3 regions of the Arthrobacter sp. YC-RL1 genome follow, and region 1 is predicted to be linked to each of the others. Evidence: riboswitches for the same ligand, from Rfam matches in the RefSeq annotation. Region 1 holds a riboswitch; each other region holds the start of a gene.
The links. Region 1 has a riboswitch for S-adenosylmethionine ahead of ATC04_RS16770 (O-acetylhomoserine aminocarboxypropyltransferase/cysteine synthase family protein). Riboswitches for the same ligand answer to the same signal wherever they lie in the genome.
Positions count from the first base shown of each region.

Region 2: linked by a shared signal. The riboswitch ahead of ATC04_RS14655 (aminotransferase class I/II-fold pyridoxal phosphate-dependent enzyme) and the one ahead of ATC04_RS16770 (O-acetylhomoserine aminocarboxypropyltransferase/cysteine synthase family protein) in region 1 are both predicted to bind S-adenosylmethionine.
Region 3: linked by a shared signal. The riboswitch ahead of ATC04_RS02455 (hypothetical protein) and the one ahead of ATC04_RS16770 (O-acetylhomoserine aminocarboxypropyltransferase/cysteine synthase family protein) in region 1 are both predicted to bind S-adenosylmethionine.

Region 1 is NZ_CP013297.1:3,643,367-3,650,495, forward strand. Features, by position in the region: gene katG (catalase/peroxidase HPI) at 1-1,223, shown strand, start outside; gene ATC04_RS16755 (methylated-DNA--[protein]-cysteine S-methyltransferase) at 1,339-1,968, opposite strand; gene ATC04_RS16760 (sigma-70 family RNA polymerase sigma factor) at 1,965-2,462, opposite strand; gene ATC04_RS16765 (histidine phosphatase family protein) at 2,588-3,148, opposite strand; SAM riboswitch class I at 3,262-3,356, shown strand; gene ATC04_RS16770 (O-acetylhomoserine aminocarboxypropyltransferase/cysteine synthase family protein) at 3,468-4,835, shown strand; gene ATC04_RS16775 (CoA-binding protein) at 4,835-5,329, shown strand; gene ATC04_RS16780 (iron-siderophore ABC transporter substrate-binding protein) at 5,405-6,376, opposite strand; gene ATC04_RS16785 (iron chelate uptake ABC transporter family permease subunit) at 6,616-7,129, shown strand, end outside.
Region 2 is NZ_CP013297.1:3,165,097-3,172,225, forward strand. Features, by position in the region: gene ATC04_RS14645 (hypothetical protein) at 132-464, opposite strand; gene ATC04_RS14650 (cystathionine gamma-synthase) at 628-1,833, opposite strand; gene ATC04_RS14655 (aminotransferase class I/II-fold pyridoxal phosphate-dependent enzyme) at 1,830-3,146, opposite strand; SAM riboswitch class I at 3,287-3,377, opposite strand; gene ATC04_RS14660 (LysR family transcriptional regulator) at 3,599-4,540, opposite strand; gene ATC04_RS14665 (putative oxygenase MesX) at 4,663-5,655, shown strand; gene ATC04_RS14670 (methionine synthase) at 5,693-6,733, shown strand; gene ATC04_RS14675 (flavin reductase) at 6,809-7,045, shown strand.
Region 3 is NZ_CP013297.1:532,020-539,148, reverse strand. Features, by position in the region: gene ATC04_RS02460 (ATP-binding protein) at 1-1,161, shown strand, start outside; gene ATC04_RS02455 (hypothetical protein) at 1,256-1,816, opposite strand; SAM riboswitch class IV at 1,870-1,983, opposite strand; gene ATC04_RS02450 (4a-hydroxytetrahydrobiopterin dehydratase) at 2,133-2,783, opposite strand; gene ATC04_RS02445 (hypothetical protein) at 2,965-3,501, shown strand; gene ATC04_RS02440 (YetF domain-containing protein) at 3,501-3,956, shown strand; gene ATC04_RS02435 (APC family permease) at 3,953-5,269, shown strand; gene ATC04_RS02430 (hypothetical protein) at 5,375-5,707, opposite strand; gene ATC04_RS02425 (cysteine hydrolase) at 5,718-6,314, opposite strand; gene ATC04_RS02420 (hypothetical protein) at 6,572-6,796, opposite strand; gene ATC04_RS02415 (CBS domain-containing protein) at 6,938-7,129, shown strand, end outside.

The sequences.
Region 1 (7,129 bases):
ACGAGTTCTTCCACATCCTCTTCGCCTACGAGTGGGAGCTCTTCGAGTCCCCGGCAGGTGCCAAGCAATGGCGCCCGGTCAACGGCGGCGGCGCAGGCCTGGTCCAGCCGGCATTCGATACCCTGGAGCACCGCGAACCGCGCATGCTGACCAGCGACCTGGCTCTGCGCTTCGACCCGATCTACGGCCCGATCTCCAAGAACTTCAAGGAGAACCCGGACCAGTTCGCCGATGCCTTCGCCCGTGCCTGGTTCAAGCTGACCCACCGCGACATGGGCCCGAAGTCCCGCTACTTCGGCCCGGAGGTTCCGGCCGAGGATCTGCTCTGGCAGGATCCGCTGCCGGCAGCTCCTGAGGTCACCCTGGGTGCCAAGGAAATCGCCGAGCTGAAGTCCCTGATCAACGGCGCCGAACTGTCGGTGCAGCAGCTGGTCTCCACCGCGTGGAAGGCCGCAGCGACCTTCCGTTCCTCGGACAAGCGAGGCGGCGTCAACGGCGGCCGCATCCGCCTGGAGCCGCAGGTTTCGTGGTCGGTCAACCAGCCAGCGCAGCTGAAGCCGGTGATCGCCAAGCTCGAGGAAATCGTTGACCAGTTCAACGCCACCTCCGAGATCAAGGCTTCCTTCGCCGATGTCGTGGTCCTGGCCGGCAACGTGGGTGTCGAGCAGGCTGCCCTGGCCGCAGGCCAGCAGGTAGAAGTTCCGTTCACCCCGGGTCGCGTAGACGCCACCCAGGAGCAGACCGACGTCGAGCAGTTCGCCTGGCTGGAGCCGGTCGCCGACGGCTTCCGCAACTACGACTCGGGCTTCCTGGACCTGCCAAGCGAGTACCTGCTGATCGACCGCGCGAACCTGCTGGGCCTGTCGGCTCCGGAGATGACCGTGCTGCTCGGCGGCCTGCGCGTTATCGGCAATAACTGGGACGGCTCCAACCTGGGCGTCTTCACCGACACCCCGGGCGCACTGACCAACGACTTCTTCGCGAACCTGCTGGAGCTCGGCCTGGAGTGGACCCCGTCGGCAGACGAGCAGACCTACACCACCACCGACGGCCGTTGGACCGGCAGCCGCGTGGATCTGGTCTTCGGTTCCAACTCCGAGCTGCGCGCCCTCGCCGAGGTATACGCTTCGGACGATGCCAAGGAGAAGTTCGTCAAGGACTTCGCAGCGGCTTGGGCCAAGCTCATGGACGCAGACCGCTTCGAGCTGGCCCGCAAGAACTAGTTCCCTTGCGCTAGCTTCTAGCTGAGAAGCCGGTGGCCGCCGCCTTCCTTCGGGAAGGCGGCGGCCACCGGTCTCTTCATTTGCAGTTGCTGCCGGCACAGTGTTGGCGGCATGCTCAGAACAGGGTGGCTTCGCCGCCGCCGAATTCCGGGTTCTCCAGCTTCAGCAGCTGCGTTTTCACGCCCAGTCCCCCGAGGTAGCCGCCCAGCGAACCGTCCGTGCGCAGCACGCGGTGGCACGGAAGCACAATGGGCAGCGGGTTCGTGGCGCAGGCCGAGCCGACGGCCCGCACCGCCTTCGGCTTGCCGATGTGCTCGGCCACTTGGGCGTAGCTCTGGGTCTGCCCGTAGGCGATGCGGCCCAGCTCCAGTTGCACCTGCCGACGGAACTCGGTGGAAAGCCGCAGGTCCAGCGGCAGGCTGAACTCCTGCAGCGCGCCGGAGAAGTATTGGTCGAGCTGCCTGGCCGCGTCGTCGAGCGATCTGTCGTCCTTCAGGATCCGCGGGCCCACCTTGTGCGCCAGGACATCGAGGATGCGCTCATGCCCCTCGGTTTCAAAGGCCACCCGGACCAGCCCGGCCTCCGTGGAGGCCAGCAGCAGCCCTCCGATCGGGCTGTCGACAATGCGGTAGGAGATCTCGATCAACTGCTGGCGGCGGGCATCATGAACAAATTTTTTGTTCAATTCGGCCAGGATCCGTTCTTCGTCCCGCGTCGCCGGGAAGGCGGTAGTCCGTTCGCTCATGACAACTCCTCCAGCATCTGCGCGTGCTTCCAATGGGCACGCAGGTTCTTGATTCCGTCGCTGCCCGCGCGGCGGGCGGCCGCTTCGGAACCTGAAAGGATCTGCGAGATCTGCGCGTAGCTCAACCCGCCCAGGTACCGGTAGGCGAGCACGAAACGCTGCTTCTGAGGCAGCGCCTTGACCGCCTGCCACAGTTCTCCATCCATGATCCTGGCTTCGGGCCGTCCCGCCTGCCCGACTTCTGTCTCGGGCAGCACCTCGGCCAACACCTCGGACGGGTTCTTGCGCAGTTCGTCGATGGCCTTGCGATGGGCGATGGTGACCAGCCAGGCCTGCACGTTGGCATCATCCGGCAGATCCGGATAGGCCTTGAGCGCGGCTAGGAACGTTTCCGACCACGCATCCTGGGCGCGATGCTCATCCAGCAGGGCACGGCACACACGCAGCACGGCCAGCCCATGGTCCTGGACAATCCGTTCGAACGGTATCTGCATGGCTCTCCCGGCAGCTGCTTCCCCTTGCGGGCTCTCACCTTGTAAACGTACCGCAGGCGCCGTTTGTGAGGTCGGCAGCGAAAATTTTTTGCTCCGCGGCGCCAAGGCGCAATTGGAGAAGCCAGCTACAGGCGCACCGTGTCCAAGTCAGCGGCGATTTCTTCCAGCCGCTTCAGGTCGATGTCGATCACTTCGCCGTTCTCCACGCCCTGGGGCTGCCGGCTTCCGGCGAGCGCGTCGCGGATAGTGCGCATGGTCGCGCCGTGGCTGACGACCATGATCCTGCGCCCCGCGTGCTCCTGCACCAGCTGGAGCAGCGCAGGCAGCGCCCGGTCAAGGATCTGCTGGTGGGTTTCCAGTTCGTGCTGCACCTCGGCGGCTTCCAGATCGCTGACCTCGGCCATGATGCGCCCCTCCAGCGGGCCGAAACTGCGCTCGGTCAGGGTGTGCACCGCCGGTCCGGTCTCCGCCCCAAGCTGCTCGGCGATCAGCGCCGCAGTCTGTTGGGCGCGGGCCAGCGGGGAGGCCAGCAGCAGATCCCAGCCTTTGCCCTTCAGGAAGCGCCCCAGGCTGCGTGCTTGGTGGCGTCCGGTCTCGTTCAGCTCGATATCGGTGCGGCCCTGCAGGCGGCCAGCCAGGTTCCAGTCGGTCTGCCCATGTCGTACCAATGCCAGCGCGGTGTCCATGACTCGAGCATAAGCGCAGCGCAAAGGTATCGAAGAATCTGTGGCGAGGGAAGCAATACGCAACGTTACGACTCATAGTTGGGTCATTTTCGGTCATGTTGCGAAGATTGTTACAACCATCCCGAGCGGCCGAGAGATCTGGTTCGATGACGCCGCAGCAACCTGCCACAGCCGGTGGATACGGTGCTACCGCCAGAAACGATGGAGCTGCTTTCCGCCTACCCGGCGTTCAAGCGACATTGACCGGGATTCCTGCCTCGATGGCTTCCGTGTTCGGCACGGAGGCCAAGAACGTATCGACAAGGAGTCATAAGCCACCATGGCAGACCACAAGTTTGGATTCCGCACCCGCGCGCTGCACGCCGGAGGCACCCCCGATGCCGAGCACGGCGCCCGCGCGGTGCCGATCTACCAGAGCACCTCGTTCGTCTTCAAGGACGCCGACGATGCCGCGAACCTGTTCGCCCTGCAGAAGTACGGGAACATCTATTCGCGCATCGGCAACCCGACCGTTGCCGCGTTCGAGGAACGCATGGCCTCGCTGGAAGGCGGCCTCGGCGCGGTAGCCACCGGCTCCGGCATGGCCGCGGAGTTCGTCACCTTCGCCGCGCTGGCCCAGGCCGGCGACCACATCGTGGCCTCGGCCAAGCTCTACGGCGGCACCATTACGCAGCTGGACGTCTCGCTGCGCCGCTTCGGCATCGACACCACCTTCGTCGACTCCAACGACCCGGCCGATTTCGAGGCGGCGATCGGCGAGAACACCAAGGCCGTCTACACCGAGGTCGTGGCCAACCCTTCCGGAGACATCGCGGACCTGGCCGGACTGGCCGAGGTGGCGCATCGCCACGACATCCCGCTGGTGGTCGACTCCACGCTGACTCCGCCGTACATCCTGCGCCCGATCGAGCACGGCGCGGACATCGTGATCCACTCGGCCACCAAGTTCATCGGCGGCCACGGCACGACCCTGGGCGGCGTGGTCATCGAGTCAGGCACCTTCAACTGGGGCAACGGCAAGTTCCCGACCATGACCGAGCCGGTGGCCAGCTACGGCAACGTCTCCTGGTGGGCCAACTTCGGCGAATACGGTTTCCTGACCAAGCTGCGCAGCGAGCAGCTGCGCGACTTCGGCCCGGCGCTGCCGGCGCAGTCGGCCTTCCAGCTGCTGCAGGGTCTGGAGACCCTGCCCCAGCGCATGGACAACCACCTTTCCAACGCCAAGCAGGTCGCCGCCTGGCTGGAAGCCGACGAGCGAGTCACCTACGTGAACTACGCGGGGCTGGAATCCCACCCGCAGCACGAGCAGGCAGCCAAGCTGCTGCCGATGGGCGTCGGCTCGGTCTTCAGCTTCGGTGTCAAGGGCGGCCGCGAGGCCGGCGCCAAGTTCATCGACGCGCTGCAGCTGGCAAGCCACCTGGCGAACATCGGCGACGCCCGCACCCTGGTGCTGCACCCCGCCTCAACCACCCACCAGCAGCTCAGCGCCGAACAGCTGGTCGCCGCCGGCGTTCCGGAAGACCTGATCCGCCTGTCGGTCGGCCTGGAGGACGTCGAGGACATCCTCTGGGACCTCGACCAGGCGCTGGCCGCCTCGCAGGAAGGCACGCTGGAGTCCGACTTCGCGGCACCGGCCTACGACGGAGCATCCTGCGCCGTTCCCGCCGCTTCGAAGGGAGCGAACTAATGAGCACCGCTGAACGCACCTGGCAGGGCCCGGGCGCCGCGCAGCGCCTGAACATCCTGCGCGACACCAAGACCATCGCGATTGTCGGCGCCTCGAACAAGCCCTCGCGGGCCAGCTACTTCGTGGCCACCTACCTGCTGTCCTCCTCGAAGTACAAGGTGTACTTCATCAACCCGGTGCTGGACGAGATCCTGGGCCAGCCGGTGTACAAGTCGCTGGCCGACCTGCCGGAGTCCCCGGACCTGGTCGAGGTGTTCCGCAAGCACGAGGACATCCCGGGCGTGCTGGACGAGGCGCTGGCGGTCGGGGCGAAGACCCTGTGGCTGCAGCTGGGCACCTGGCATGAAGAAGTGGCCCACCGTGCCGAGGCCGCGGGCCTGAACGTGGTCATGGACCGCTGCGTGAAGATCGAGCATGCCCGCTTCCACGGCGGGCTGCGCCTGGCCGGATTCAACACCGGCGTGATTTCCTCCAAGCGCCAGCTGCTGGCCTAGGGAATCTCCGGGACGAACACGGCGGTGCCGCCCTTCTGAATGAAGGGCGGCACCGCTGTGTTGTCTTTTTCGGCGCTACTTGACCAAGTAGCCGCGCAGGTCGTCCAGGATCTGGTTGGCGCCGGTCGGGCCCAGGCCCAGGAACCAGACGTCGTCGTTCACGCGGATGGCCTGGCCGTCCTTGACCGCCTGCATCTGGCCCCAGAGCGGACCTTCCACCGCGGCCTTCTCGCCGGTGGCTTCCGGGGTTCCGTAGGAGGTGTAGAACAGCCAGTCGGAGTCGGCATCCGCCAGGTTCTCCGCGGAGATTTCTGCGGCCAGGTCGTCGATGTCCTGGTTGTCCGGACGAGAGAATCCGGCGTCGGCCAGGATCACGCCGATCAGAGACTTGTTGGCATACAGGCGGATCTTCTCCGGCATGAAGCGCAGCAGCGAGATCTTCGGATCGCCCTCGACGTCTTCGTTCAGCGCGGTGGCCTTGGCCTGGTAGTCGTTCAGCACGGAAACCGCCTTGGTTTCCTCGCCCAGCGCCTCGCCGGCCAGCAGGAAGTTCTCCTTCCACGGGAAGCCCGGGCGGATGGAGAAGACGGTCGGGGCGATCTGGTTGAGCTGGCTGTACAGCTTGTCTGCGCGCAGCTGGGAGCCGATGATCAGATCCGGGTTCAGCGCGGCGATGGCCTCCAGGTTCAGCTCCTGGATGGTGCCCACGGTCTTGGCATCCTTGACCTCGTCGGCCAGGTAGCTCGGCACGGAGTTCGCGCCCTCGGTGGACGGGATGCCTACCGGGGTGACGCCCAGGGAGAGCACCGCGTCCAGCTCACCGGTATCCAGCACGACCACGCGCTGCGGTTTGGCCTGGATTTCGGTGGTGCCGTTGGCGTGGGTCACGGTGCGGGGGAACTGGCCTGCTTCGGCATCCGAGCCGAACTTGGCGGTTTCCTCATCCGCGGTCGTGAAGCTCTGGCCGCCTACGGCAACGTCCTTGTTACCGGCGTTGGAGTCCGAGGTGCTGGTGGCTGCGCCGCAGCCGGCGGTGACTGCAACCATGAGTGCAGCGGTGGCGCCGAGGATGGTGCGGCCCCACGAAGTACGAGTGTTCAAGAAATTCACAACGCCAATATACCGTATTCAGTTGCGCACCTTGATAGGTAAGCATCATCTACTGCAACATTCACGATAAGGTGTTCCAGTCACCATTCTCAGCGTGAAAGTGCGACCCCCACACCGTGAAGACCTTATCTCCACCCGATGATTTGCAACGTAGCAAGTCACCGAGCAAACATTTGTTGATTCTCGGGATGCTGGCGGTCCTGCTGGTCGCTCTGGCCACCGTGTCGCTGACCATCGGCTCAAAATCCCTGAGCCTGCAACAAATTTTTTCCGCGCTGGCAGATCCCGTGGAGTCCGTTGAGCGCAGCCTCATCCTGTCCTCGCGGCTGCCGCGCGCGCTGCTGGCAGTCTTCGCCGGCGCCGGGCTGGGTGTGGCAGGGTTGCTGGCCCAGTCGCTGACACGCAACCCGCTGGCCGAACCGGGCATCCTGGGTGTCAACGCCGGCGCCTCGCTGGCCATCGTGACCGCTGTCGGGTTCCTGGGCGTCTCGGGGTTCGCCGGCTATGTTCCCTTCGCCTTCCTCGGCGCCCTGCTCACCGCAGCGCTGGTCTACCTGATCGGCCGTCCCCGCGCGGGTTCCTCGGACCCGGTGCGCCTGGTGCTCTCGGGTGTAGCCATCGGCGCGATCTTCACCGGACTTGGCACCGCCCTGTCGCTAGTGCGCCCGCAGGCCTTCGACCAGCTGCGCG
Region 2 (7,129 bases), 480 kb from region 1:
GGATGGCTATGGTGCCCGTAAACCGGTCGCCCTACATGGCTAGCTGGCCGTTCTCAGCGTCCCAGACCTACCCCGGCCTCCGTTGAGGATTGCGGTACCCACGCGAGTGGCTTTCAACGTCATTGGATTCTTCAAGAGACATGAGACCTATTTTCCATGGCGGCATGCTGCAGGACACCTGTGTTCTTGACCAGCAACACAATAGCCAGCAAATCCAGAACGACAACCATCAGCACGGAACCGTGCGCTGCCAACCACATCAATTCCGAGTTCGGAAGCATCTGGCCCGGATCAATACTGGATTCCGATTCCATGCGGCCAATGGCGGCGCTGTCGGCAATCAGCCACAAGGCAAAGAAGGCCAGCACGGTGATGTTCAAACCGACCATGTCCACCGCACCCGCGATGCCAAGTGTTTTCATTGGATTTTGCGACCTGTTCGGCTCCCGGAATGCAGTTGTCATTTTGGTTCCCCAATCACAGTTACCGGAGATCATCGCATTTGGAACCCAGTATTCCGTGCATGGCGCGCACCACAGGAGAGAATTAACTGAGCCGTGCCAACGATTTGCCGTCGACGCGAGCTTTCCGGTGCGGAAGACCACCGGACAATCTTCTGACGGCAGATCAAGCGGTAGCAAAGCTCTGGTGCTGAATACTGCCGGCCCTGGACGCCTTTGCCGCTGCAGCGAACCCGCGTTCCAGGTCGCCCAACAGGTCGTCGGCTTCCTCGATGCCCACCGACAGCCGCACCAGATTCGCAGGGATTTCCAGCGGGGTGCCGATCAACGACGCATGGGTCATTTCCCGCGGATAGCAGACCAGGGATTCCACCCCGCCCAGCGACACCGAGAGCTGGAAGAGCTCCATAGACTCGGCGAAGGCGCGGGCGGCTGCCTCGTCAGCCAACTGCAGCGAGAGGATCCCGCCGAAGTCCCGCTGCTGCCGGGTGGCGAGCTCGTGTCCTGGATGCCCGGGTAGCCCCGGGTAGTAGACACGAGTGACATCCGGCCGGTCCTCCAGCCATCCGGCCAGCGTTGAGGCGGTGGTGCAGTGGCGTTCCATGCGCAGGCCCAGGGTCTTCAGCCCGCGCGAGGCCAGGTAGTTGTCCTGCGGCCCGGACACCGCGCCGCCGGCGAACTGTTGGTAGCCCACGGCCTCGGCCAGCGACTGCCCGCGGTGCAGGTGCTCCCCCACGATCACCGCGCCGCCAAGCACGTCCGAGTGCCCGCCGATGTACTTGGTGGTCGAGTGCACCACCGCGTGCGCGCCGAATTCCAGCGGACGCTGCAGGTACGGGGTGGCGAAGGTGTTGTCCACGACTAGCAGCGCGCCGGCTTCCGCGGCCACGGAGGCCCAGCCTGCCAGATCAGCGATGCCCAGCAGCGGGTTGGAGGGGGTTTCCACCCACAGCAGCGCGGTGTTCGGGCGCAGCGCTGCGCGCACCGCATCGAGGTTGGTGATGTCCACGGCGCTGGCGGTGATGCCCCACTTGTGGTGCAGGCGGGTGATCAGCCGGTTGGTGCCGCCGTAGCCGTCGGCGCCCAGCACGATGTGGTCGCCCGGGGCGAGCAGCGCCCGCAGCAGCGCGTCTTCCGCCGCGATCCCGGAGGCGAAGGAGAAGCCTGCGGCTCCGCCTTCCAAAGCGGTGAGCTGGGTTTCGAACCCGTTGCGGGTCGGGTTGGATCCGCGGGAGTACTCGTGGCCCGCGCGCAGCACGTTGATGCCGTCCTGGATGAAGGTGCTGGTCTGGTAGATCGGAGGGATCACCGCACCGGTGTGCGGATCCTTTTCCTGGCCGGCGTGCACCGCCAGCGTGTTGAAGCCGCTCATGCGAAGCTCTCCTCTCGGGTGGCGGCCTGGGCCGCATTCAGCGCGCGGTCCAGGTCGCGGATCAAGTCTGCGGGGTCTTCCAGTCCTACCGAGATCCGCAGCACCGCGCGGTTCAGGCCCGCGTCGGCCAGCTGCGCTTCGGAGAGCCGGCAGTGGGTCATGGTGGCAGGGTGGGCGATCATGGTGCGGGTGTCGCCGATGTTGGCGGCCAGCACAATCACCTCCAGGCTGTCGATGAACGCGGAGACCAGGGCCTCGTCGTGCAGTTCCACCGCCAGCACGCTGCCGGTGCCGCGCGGGAAGAAGCGTTTGGCCCGCTCAAAGTGCGGGTGCCCGGGCCGGCTGGGGTGGTGCACCTGCGCCACCGCGGGGTGCGCCTGCAGGAAGTTTGCCAACAGCAGCAGGTTCTGCTGCGCCGCGGCGGTGCGCACGGACAGCGTCTCGATGCCTGTCAGGATGCCATGGGCGCTGGCCGCCGGCAGGGTCGGGCCCAAGTCATGCAGGAACTTGGAACGCACCAGCATGGAATAGGCTCCGGCCCCGTAGCGTTCGAGCAGCGAGGTGCCGGCGTAGCGGGCCCGCGGCGCGGCGACCTGCGCCCAGCGGACCGGGTCCGAGAAGTCGAAGGTCCCGGAGTCCACGACCACGCCGCCGAGCACCTGGCCGTGGCCGGCCAGGGCCTTGGTGGCCGAATGCACCACGATGTCCGCGCCGTGCAGCAGCGGCCGGAAGTTTGCAGGGGTGGCCAGTGTGTTGTCCACGACCACCGGGATGTTGTGGCGGTGGGCGATCTCGCTGAGCGCCGGCAAATCCGGCAGCGTGGACAGCGGGTTGGTGACCGATTCAAGGAAAAACGCGCGGGTGTCTTCCTCGATGGCGGCCTCCCATGCCGCCGGGTCATCCGGGTCCACGAAGCTGATGCGGATGCCGAAGTCGTTGAATGAATCGGTGAGCAGGTCCACGGTGCCGCCGTACAGCTGGCTGGAGGCGATGATGTGCTTGGGTCCCTGGGTTAGCGCCAGCAGCGCCAGCGCCACGGCAGCCTGGCCGGTGGCGGTGGCCACCGCGTTGGCTCCGGCTTCCAATGCGGCGGCGCGCTGCTCGAAGACCGACACCGTGGGGTTCCCGGTGCGCGAATAGGTGAAGCCCGACTGGCGCAGCGCGAACTTCTCCACCGCATCGGCGTGCGAGGGAAATTCGTAGGCCGCGGAGGAATACAGCGGCACGGTCAGCGGTCGGTAGTCCCCGCTCGGGGTGTATCCGGCGTGGATCGCCGCGGTTGACTGCTGTGCGAGGTCTCGTGGCTGGGCCATGGCAGTACTCCTTCTCGTTGTGTAGTCCACGAGAGAGTGCACCGAACACGGTGCCGCGCACCGCCGGTGCCAGGCCGATTGCCGGCCTGGACATCACGGTACGAGGCACAGCGCCGCGGTTTATAACGCGGCTCGGAGCTGCTCCATCGTTCCTGGCATTAGCACCTTTCGGTTTCCCGATGGTTGCTGCGACGTCGACGAGCCAGATCTCTTAGTCGCTCTAGATGGGTAAGTAGTTCCATGGTTGGCCACCGGTGCCGGCAGGCGCAAGCGGGGGCGCGGCCGGCGCTTAATGCAGTGCCGCGGCCCGTCATATGTCGCGGTTTCGTCATGCTGGGCCATGCCCCGTATGGCCCATGTGACGCGCTAAATGGGGCAAAAACCCCTGAATTCCGGGAATTATGGGCTTATATGTGTCGCGTGAGGACGAATTGAAGACTCACTATGACGTTTCAGCCCAGCAAGTGAACGCCGAACTCGGAGACCACCGAGCGTACTTCCTCAAGGTAGCGCTGGGCCTGTTCGGTCAGCGGGATCGCAGCGTGGTCGATCCAGCCGATCTCGATCCGCTCGTCGATATCCAGCGGGATGGCAACGATGGACGGGTCCAGCTCGTCGCTGATGATGCCGGTGGAGATCGTGTACCCGCCTAGGCCGATCATGAGGTTGAAGATGGTCGCGCGGTCCGAGACCCTGATCTCGCGCTTGCTGGAGAGGGTGGAGAGGATTTCCTCGGCGAAGTAGAACGAGTTGTTCGCGCCCTGGTCGAAGGTCAGCCGGGGCAGGTCCTCGAGGTCCTCCAGGGTGGCGCGCCGGCGGGATGCCAGCGGGTTGGTGCGCGAGATGAAGATGTGCGGATCTGCAAGGAACAGCGGGTGGAACACCAGCCGGGATTCGCGCAGCAGCTTGTCGATGACCTTGCGGTTGAAGTCGTTGCGGTAGAGGATACCTATTTCGCTGCGCAGCGTGCGCACGTCCTCGATGATCTCCTCAGTGCGGGTCTCGCGCAGCGAGAACTCGTACTCCTCGGCCCCGCTGGCCTGGACCATGCGCACGAACGCATCCACGGAGAACGAGTAGTGCTGGGTCGAAATGCCCAGCAGGCGGCGGGAAGGCGGGCGGCCCAGGTAGCGATGCTCCAGCAGCTGCACCTGTTCGAGCACCTGGCGGGCATAGCCCAGGAATTCAGCGCCCTCGACGGTGAGCGTCACGCCCTTGGCTGAACGCACCAGCAGCGTGCGCCCCAGGCGTGCTTCGAGCTCCTTCATCGCGGCAGACATGCTCGGCTGGGCCACGTAGAGCAGGTCAGCGGCCGCGGAGATCGAGCCCTCGGTCGCGACCGTGGTGAAGTAGCGAAGCTGTTGCAGCGTCAAGCCGCTTGCCTTTTGAACCATAGGCTGAGTCTATATCAATCCATAGTTAGCCCCAGTTACCCGATATCGAAAAAGGCCCTGCATGATTGAGGCATCCACTTGATTCAGGCCTGTCCAGGCCCATGAGCAACAGATTGGCCGCCATGGCAGACGCATTGACCTTCAGCATTTCCAGCACCGATTTCAACCAGGACTACACTCCAGCCGAGAGTTCGCGCATCACCACGAATTTCGCGAATCTGGCCCGCGGCGAGAACCGCCGGGAGAACCTGGGCAACGCGCTGACGATGATCGACCGGCGCCTGAATTCCCTGATGCACTGGGACAATCCGGACGGCGAGCGCTTCACGCTGAAGCTGGAAATCATCTCCGCCAACGTGCACTTCGACTCGGCACAGGGGGCGCAGGACTTCCCGCTGCTGGAGGTGTTGAACACCAGCATCCTGGACCGCTACACCGGGACGAGCACCCACGGCATCGTGGGCAATAATTTCTCTTCCTATGTGCGGGACTACGACTTCAGCGTGCTGCTGCCGGCAACTGCCGACGCCTCGGGCAAACCGGTGGTCCCGGAGGACTTCGGGGAGCTGCACGGCCGGCTTTTCCAGCACTTCCTTGACTCGGAAGCCTACCGCCAGCGCTTCGAGCAGCTGCCGGTGATCTGCATCAGCGTCTCCACCTCCAAGACCTACCGCCGCACCGGCAACAGCCACCCGGTGCTGGGCCTGGAATACCAGCAGGACGACTACTCCCTGACCGACGAGTACTTCGCGAAGATGGGCCTGCGCGTGCGCTACTTCATGCCCGCCGGCTCCGTCGCGCCGCTGGCCTTCTATTTCCGGGGCGACCTGCTGAACGACTACACCAACCTGCAGCTGGCCAGCACGATTGCCACCATGGAGACCTTCCAGAAGATCTACCGCCCGGAGATCTACAACGCGAACTCCCCGGCCCCGGCGGTCTACCGTCCGAGCCTGGAGGTGCAGGACTTCTCCCGCACGTTGGTCTCCTATGACCGCGAGGAACGCACCCGCCTGGGCGCGAGCCAGGGCAAGTACACCGAAGAACACTTCATCACCCCGAACCGCGCACTGCTCGAAGAGTGGGCCGCCGGCTACGCCGTCCCCGCCGCCTAAGCGCCCCTGAACACCTCACGAATTCAAAGGACCAGTTATGACCAACACCCTGCTTCCCACCTCCATCGTCGGCTCCCTGCCCAAGCCTTCGTGGCTCTCGGAAACCGAGACCCTGTGGTCGCCGTGGAAGCTTGAGGGGGCGGTGCTGCCCGAGGGCAAGCAGGACGCGATGCGCGCCGCGGTGCTGGAGCAGACCCGGCGCGGGATCGACATCATTTCCGACGGCGAGCAGACCCGCCAGCACTTCGTCACCACCTTCATTGAGCACCTGTCAGGCGTTGACTTCGAGAACAAGCAGACGGTGCTGATCCGCGACCGCTATGAGGCCAGCGTGCCCAGCGTGGTCGGCGCGGTGGAGCGCAAGGCCCCGGTCTTTCTGCAGGATGCGAAGTTCCTGCGCACCCTGACCGACCGCCAGATCAAGTGGACCCTGCCCGGCCCGATGACCATGGTGGACACCCTGCACGACGGCTACTACGGCAGCCGCGAGAAGCTGGCCTGGGAGTTCGCGGCCATCTTGAACCAGGAGGCCAAGGAACTGGAAGCCGCGGGCGTGGATGTCATCCAATTCGACGAGCCGGCGTTCAACGTGTTCTTCGACGAGGTGGCCGACTGGGGCGTGGCAGCGCTGGAGCGCGCCTGCGAGGGCCTGAAGGCCGAGACCGTGGCGCATATTTGTTTCGGCTACGGCATCAAGGCGAACAACGACTGGAAGGCGACCTTGGGCACCCAATGGCGCCATTACGAGAAGTCCTTCCCGTTGCTGCAGCGCTCCTCCATCGACACCATTTCCCTGGAATCCCACCACTCGAACGTCCCGGTGGAGGTCGTGGAGCTGGTGCGCGGCAAGCGGGTCATGCTCGGCGCCATCGACGTGGCGAATCAGCAGGTCGAGACCCCTGACGAGGTGGCGGAAACCCTGCGCAAGGCGCTGGCGTACATGGATGCTGACAAGCTCATCCCGAGCACCAATTGCGGCATGGCGCCGTTCCCCCGTGATGTGGCACTGGCCAAGCTAAGTGCGCTAAGCGCCGGGGCCGCTGTGCTGCGCGAGGAGCTTGTCGGCGCCCGCGTCTAAAATCGCAGTGGCGGAGCCGTCGCTGCCCCCGCGGAAGACTTCAAGGCGCTCTTTCGCGGGCGCTCCGGCGGCATCGTGCTGATTACCACCGATGCAGGACAGAGCCCGGTGGCGCTGACCAAGTCGTCGGTGACATCGGTGAGCGCGCAGCTGCCGTTGCAATTGTTATCAGTGGCTCGATTCTCTTCATCGTCTGCAGTGCTCTTCATTGGCCATTGCTTCATCGTGCATTTTCTTTATATGTGGGACGTAGAGGAAACGCAACTGAGCGCAACCAGCGGCATCGGCTGCTTCGCCCAGGCACAGATTTGAACATAACTGAGTAGCGCCGAATCTGTGTTAGATCGCGTACGCGCATTGCTGTGCTGCGAAATCGTCAAACATATTCAGGCAAGA
Region 3 (7,129 bases), 3.1 Mb from region 1:
GACCAGCAGCGTCGATTCCTGACACTGGGAATCCACCTCTTGCATTACCACTCCAGCCCGCTGGCAGTTTTGATCCGGAAGGCCAATCCGGAGTACGGGAAGCCCGAAGCTGCATTGGAGATCCTGTCCCCCGACGAACAGGTGACCGACGCATTCCTCAAGGAATTTCGCAACGGGTTGCGCACCTCGAGCATCTTCAACGGCCAGGTCATCTCGTTCAAGGGTAACGAGTACCAGGAATCGAACGCCGGAGTCGCCTTCCACCGGCGCGAACCCTTCCCGCGCGAACAGCTCGTGCTGCCCGACGGCCTGCGTGAACGCATTGAGGAACAAGTCCTCGGCGTCCGAACCCACCGCGATGTCCTGACTGCGCTCGGTGCGCATCTCAAACGCGGAGTCCTGCTCTTCGGCCCGCCGGGCACCGGGAAAACCCATACCGTCAGGTATCTGTCCTCGGCGGCTGAAGACCACACTGTCATCCTGCTCAACGGCGATTCGTTGGCCTACATCTCCCCAGCCGCCGCCATGGCGCATGCGCTGCAGCCATCGATCGTCGTGCTGGAAGACTGCGACCTGATCGCCGAAGACCGCAGCTTCAGCCACGGCCCCCAGCCGCTGCTTTTCGAAGTCCTCGACGCCATGGACGGCCTGGAACCGGACGCGGACGTCACCTTCCTGCTCACCACGAACCGCGTGGATTCCCTTGAGCGCGCCTTGGTGCAGCGCCCCGGGCGCATCGATCTTGCGGTGGAGATTCCACGCCCTGATCTCGAAGGACGTATTGCCCTGCTGGAACTGTATGCAGCCAAGCTGAAGCCCAGCTCCGACACCGTGCAACAGGTTGCGCACCTTGTCGATGGAACGACTGCCTCGTTCATCAGGGAATTGGTTCGCCGATCCATCCTCAACGCGGCAGTCGCGGGCCAGGCTCCTGGTGACGCCCATCTGCTCGAAGCCGCCGCGGAGCTTATGAGCGATGCGGCCACTCTCACGCGAAACTTCCTCGGGGGAACCAACGATCCGGATCTTGACGAGCCGGAAGAATTCAGCGAAGACGCATCCTTCGGATGGTTCCCCGGGGTGGCAGGGAGCTACGAAGCGCCCAGCGGATTTGAACAAGATCCGGAAGCTGAACAGGACGGCGGCAGCAGGGGGTTGTAGGCCGCGCCTTCCTCCTTGCCGGGGAGGAATATCCCCCTGCTGCGCCAGCGCACCGCATCGTTGCCGCTTGAAGGCGTTCCTGCCGTGGGGCGATTCAGTTGGTGGTCCCTTGATGGAGCGGGTCACCGTAAATAAACTGCTGAAGCGCGGCAGATGGCCGACCGAAGAGCAACCGTTGCGGAAACTCCGCCCATTCTTCCGGTTCCAGCTGCACAACATGCGCCGGGTAGCAGCTGTCCACCAGAACCGCCCCACCCCGCTCATCGCGTTGCAGTTCCTTGTAGAGCTGCCCTGCCCTCGGGTTGGGCGCCAAGATGCCCAGCCGTCTCATCCGATCTTCGAGGCGAAGCAGGTCCTCCGGACTCTTGCAACGCCGACGTGCGTGCGCTGCTGCTTCCCTGATTCCCAAACTGACGGCCCAATACAGTTCAGGTGTGAAGCCTGCGGCGATCCAGCGGAGGATGTAGTTCTGCAGGTGTTCCGGCGTCTCGCTGAGCTTGCCGCTGGCGAATTCCCCGCTGCGGGTTGCCTGCCGGTAAGCCGACTGCTCGACCGGACGTTCTCCGAAAAATGGGTAGTCCATGACCACGCTGTTCCACAGCCGTTCCTGCAGGGTGCCTTCTGGGTGATTGATCGAGAATTCTGGGTTCTGCATTGTTGTTCGCTCCTGCTCAGGGAGCCGGCCGAGCACCTATTGTGCCGGACTGGCCCACCGACTTACCCGGGACTTTTGTCCGGGTCGGTTCTTCCCCTGGGGCACCCCGCTCGATGAGGAGGGTTGCCGTGCGACCAGCCAGGTACTTTGCGTCGCAGCTCTTGAACTTGGAATCCAGCCTAACCCGCAGCTACCGACAGTATGGCCGCGGCGCCGGATACAGCAGATCCGGTGCCCATGCCTTCACAGGTACGGACACCGGATCAGCCATCGACTCTGGTGGACAAGTCCACCTTTGACTGCAGTTCGCTCGGTGCTAGCGGTCGGCCTCGGTGCAGATGCAGAAGCGATTGCCCTGGGCGTCGGTGATGACGGTGAAGGACGGCGCGGCATCGCCGTCGGAGTGGGCGCCAACTTCTTCCAGCTTCGTGAGCACCGGACCGCTTTCCGAATACGGAACCCACACGTCCAAGTGCAGCCGGTTCGTATTGGGAGTGTCGGTTTTCTGGAACCAGATCGCCGGGCCGCGACCGTGGGGATCGGCGATGCTGCCGTCCTCCAGCGACTTGTACCCAAGCCCGGCGGCCCATTGCTCCGCGATCTCCTGGGGCTTGTCGGTGTCGATGGCAATCTCCACTGCGCGGATCAGGTCGACGCGGGGTTTGGCCCCGAGGGCCGCGGCCCGCTCGGAGATCTTGCTGGCCAGCGCAATGTCGCGGGTGGTGATCTGGCCGCCGGCGTCATGGGAGGCGGTTGTCACGAACACGCGGTTGTAGCGCCAGTCCACGTCGGGGTGGTGGTTGTCCATCTCTGCGGCGCTTGCGATATCGCTGAAAAGCTCGATCGCGGCCGCGGAGGTCTTGGTCTCGAAAACCGCGGCAATGGCTCCGGGGATCTGGCGCCACTGCGGCATCCCCTGGAGGTATTCGTTGAGCTGGTCTTGGGCAATTACGTCCTGTGCAGGCATGCGTTTCTCCTTTCTCCGGCAACCTTCCCACCCGAGGGGGCGAAGTTCAATGGACCTGCGCAGACTGCCAGAAACAACGGACGGTTGCGGCGTACTGGATAACTGCTGTGAACATCCGTCTTCCGTGGAGAGCGGCACCGGCCGCGGCTAATCTCGGCAAATATGGGCACAAGGAGTTTTGATGACTAATATTCACAACGCCAAGGTCTCTGATTCAACGTTGGACGATGTCATTGACGAGACTGCTCACCGCACGCGACGCATCGTGAGCCGGATCATCATCCTCATCGTCGCAGCCATCGTCGCGGCCGCGGCGCTTGGAGCGTTCGATGTGGAATCCAGCACCGACCAGTCCGAGGACCGTATGCAAGTCCACGTGCGCCACCCGTTGGTGGCGCGGGCAGGCAATGAGGTCGAGCTGGAAATACTTGTCAGTTCCGACGAACCGCTGCCCGATACCTGTAAGCTGCGCCTCGCCGAGGACTACCTGTTGTTCTTCGAGGACTTGGCGGTCTTCCCGGACCCGGAATCGCAAAGTTCCGACGCGGCCGGTGCGGTGGAATTCGAGGTTGCTCCCCAACCCGGGGCCACGCAAATGCTGGTTCGCATCACAGGCCGGGCCTCTGACCAGTGGGACTTGCGCACCGACGGGAACCTCGAGGTCGAAGTCGGCGCTTCCACCGTCAACGTACCGTTCACCACCTGGAGGGTTCCCTAATGGAAATTGTCATTCGCGCCGCCATCGCCTTCGTGGTCCTGTGGCTGGTGACCCGTGCCGCAGGCCGTTCCACCCTGGGCGAGCTGAGCTCGTTCGAGTTGATCCTGTTCGTCGTCCTCGGGGACCTGGTGCAGCAGGGCATCACCATGGAAGACCGGTCGCTGACCGGGAGCCTATTGGCCGCCCTCACCATGATCGTCCTGGCAGTGGTCCTGTCCTATGCCAATATGCGCTGGCCCAGGATCGGAAAACTCACCCTGGGCCGGCCCATCGTGCTCGTGCGTGACGGCGTGATCGACCGGCGGGCATTGAGCGGGGAACGCATCGGCCTCGACGAGTTGAGCATGCTGGCACGCCAGGCGGGGATCGAGGAATACAGCTCGATCAGGCTCGCCATCCTGGAGTCCAGCGGAAAGGTCTCCTTCTTCACCAAGGAAGCGGAGGCCAAGCCATGAGCGTCAATACCGAAAGCAAGTTGAAGAAGGGCATCACCGGCCCCCTGCTGTACCTGTTCATCCTCGGCGACATCCTGGGAGCCGGCGTGTACGCGCTGGTGGGCGAGGTGGCCGCGGAAGCAGGCGGAGCCATTTGGGCCCCGTTGCTCGTCGCCTTGATCCTGGCGCTGCTCACGGCCACCTCCTATGCGGAGCTGGTCACGAAATATCCCAAGGCAGGCGGTGCGGCCATTTTCGCCGAGCGGGCCTTCAAGAAACCTGTGGTGTCCTTCCTTGTCGGCTTCTCCATGCTGGCGGCCGGCGTCACCAGTGCGGCGGGTTTGAGCATTGCGTTTGCCGGGGATTATCTTTCGGTGTTCTTCGATGCACCCACCATTCCTGTTGCAATAGCATTCCTGGGTTTAGTCGCGCTGCTGAATGCCCGCGGCATCAAGGAATCGGTGCGGGCGAATGTCGGGATGACGGCAATCGAGCTGTCGGGATTGCTGCTGGTGATCGTCGTGGCGGCCATATTCCTGGGCGGCGGCAACGGGGACGCGTCACGTCTGGCCCAGTTCCCCGAAGACACCACGCCGGTTGCCGCGATCTTCGCGGGCTCGCTGTTGGCCTACTACTCTTTTGTCGGATTCGAGGTCTCCGCCAACGTCGCGGAGGAAGTCGTAGACGTGCCGCGGGTCTACCCCCGGGCGCTGTTTGCCGCACTGCTCACCGCCGGAGTGGTCTACTTGGCGCTTGGCGTGCTCACCTCGATCGCCATGGATCCCAAGGAGCTTGCAGGATCTTCCAGCCCCCTGCTGGATGTCGTGCAGGCCACTGGGGTCGGGATCCCCAGCTGGCTGTTCAGCCTGGTAGCCCTGGTGGCGGTGGCCAATGGCGCTTTGCTGACCATGATCATGTCCAGCCGGCTGGCGTTCGGGATGGCGGAGCAGGGACTGCTGCCGCCTGTCCTGGGGCGCGTCCTGCCGCATCGCCGCACCCCGTGGGTGGCGATCATCGGAACCACGGCGATCGCCATGCTATTGACGCTGACCGGTGATCTGGCGACCTTGGCCAAGACCGTCGTGCTGCTGCTGCTCTTCGTGTTCACCAGCACCAATCTTGCCGTCATCGTGCTGCGGCGGGACCGCGTGGAGCACCGGCATTTCCGGGCCCCGATCATCATTCCGTATCTCGCGCTGGCTTCCTGCGCTGTGCTGCTCGTCCAGCAGGATGGCGGGATCTGGCTACGCGGGCTCGCGTTGCTCGCCTTGGGTGCGGTCCTGTATTTCGCAACCCGCTGGATCACCTCCCGGTCTGCGAAGCGCCCCTCCTAGGCCGCGTCGCAGCCACGGGCGGCGGCCTCGCGGAACGTCGAGGAAAGCCGCGGGCCTTGCGGATGGATTGCCATCCGCAAGGCCCGCGGCCGCTTGAGGTCATGTTCAGAGCTGGTCGGGACTTTCACGCTGGTCCGGGAGGTTCACCCGGCGCTCGTCGTCAAGACCGATATCCGCTGCGTCATCGGCTTCGTCGTCGGGCTCGACCGCGCGATCTTCATCCAGCGGCTCGGGAAGCAGCGTTTCCGGGTTCAGCTGCAAGGGGTCAGCGTCGCTTTCATCCAGGATCCGGTCCGGCCCGCGCAACGGATCCTCGGCGTCCAGCGACTGCGGGGCGTCCGAGGAACCTGCGGCGGGCTGGCTGTCGCGGCCGTCGAATGGCTCATCCGCGTCCTCGTCGCGTCGCACCTCGTCGAATTCGGCATTATTCAAGGTCATGTCCTTCTCCTTAATTCTTCGTGGCGGCGGCACCGCCAGGGAGCTGTGCTATCAGTTGTTCACTGCTGAGGATCCGCTGGCGGTAGTGCTCCTCCAGGAACTTCAAGGTCACATCCTCGAAGTCCGGGTCCGCGGAAGCCAGGGCGTCTCGGGCAAGAAACACCGGCAAATTGGCGCTGAAGGCGTCGGTCGCGGTGGCGGCAATGCAGGTTTCCGAGGAGACCCCGGCCAGGATGAGGGAGGCAACCCGGTGCTGCAAGAGCAGCGTCAGCAGCTCCGTGGCCCAGAAGGCGCTGTCGCGCCGCTTGATCAGCTCGATGCTTCCCGCCAGATCCAGCTCTGGAAGAATCCGCGCTTGGCCGGTCCCCTCGAAAAGGTAACCTTGGTCGTCCTCCAGCATCTTCAACGTCCAGGTGGACTTGTCTTTCTTGTGCACGGTGCGCACCGCAATGACCGGCAGCCCGGCCTTGCGCGCCGCGGCGGCGAGCTTGTTGCACGCGGACGCCAGCCGAGCGCGGTGCTGCGCCAAGTCCTCGGTTTCAAAAAATCCCTCCTGCATGTCGATCAGCAACAGCGCCGGGCTTTGAAGGGATCCCGTCGTGTCCATGGCTCAGCTGCGTCCCGAGCAGTGTTCGCAGCAGTACGGCGCTTCTCCCGCATATACGGCATGGCCCAGGATCACGCAGTCGCAGTGCGAGCAACGCTCGGCCACATCATGAATGGCGCACTCGAAGCTGTCATAGATTCCCGACTTGCCTTCGAAGTCCACGCTGATAGGGCGTTGCGCCGGTGCTCCGCAAGTATTGCAGTTCTGCATTGTTCGACTTCCTTCCGCTCGATGGCCTGCGCGCTAAGTTGTGCTGCCTAGTCCTTGTCGTACTGGTCGTCAGTTGAGTTATCCAGCTCCGGATCGGTGCCCTGGATGGGATCGAGATCCAGCTCTGGATCGGTGACAGCCTCTTCTCCGATCCCCAGGTCCTCGGGTGTTTCACCTGCCGGCCAGTTGTTCTCAACTACGTCCTTGTCCGGGTCCTTGATGCGCTCGGCGGCGTGGCTGATGGCATCCTTGGCCTTGTCCAGAAAACCCATGGTGCTGCTCCTTTCGGTTGCCGTCGCCGGTTGGCAACGTCCTCGGTTCTACCGATTATCACTTGGCGCCAACGTGAGTACAGGATTAATCGGGACCTGTCAGGATGCTTGCCACCGGGCCTTTGAGGTCGCTGGGAACGCTTGAGCGCCAGCGGCAATGCAGACAGCGGGGAAAGGGCCCGAATCGTCGTGGGTGCGGTGGCCAGCGGCGTGGAAACGTCCAAGGCCAAGGTCGCGGAGCATGCCCAAGGCAAGCCGATCACCATCGGCGCGGACGATACCCTCGAAGAGCCAACCCGAATTACGCAACAGCATCAGGTTCGCCGCCGGCCC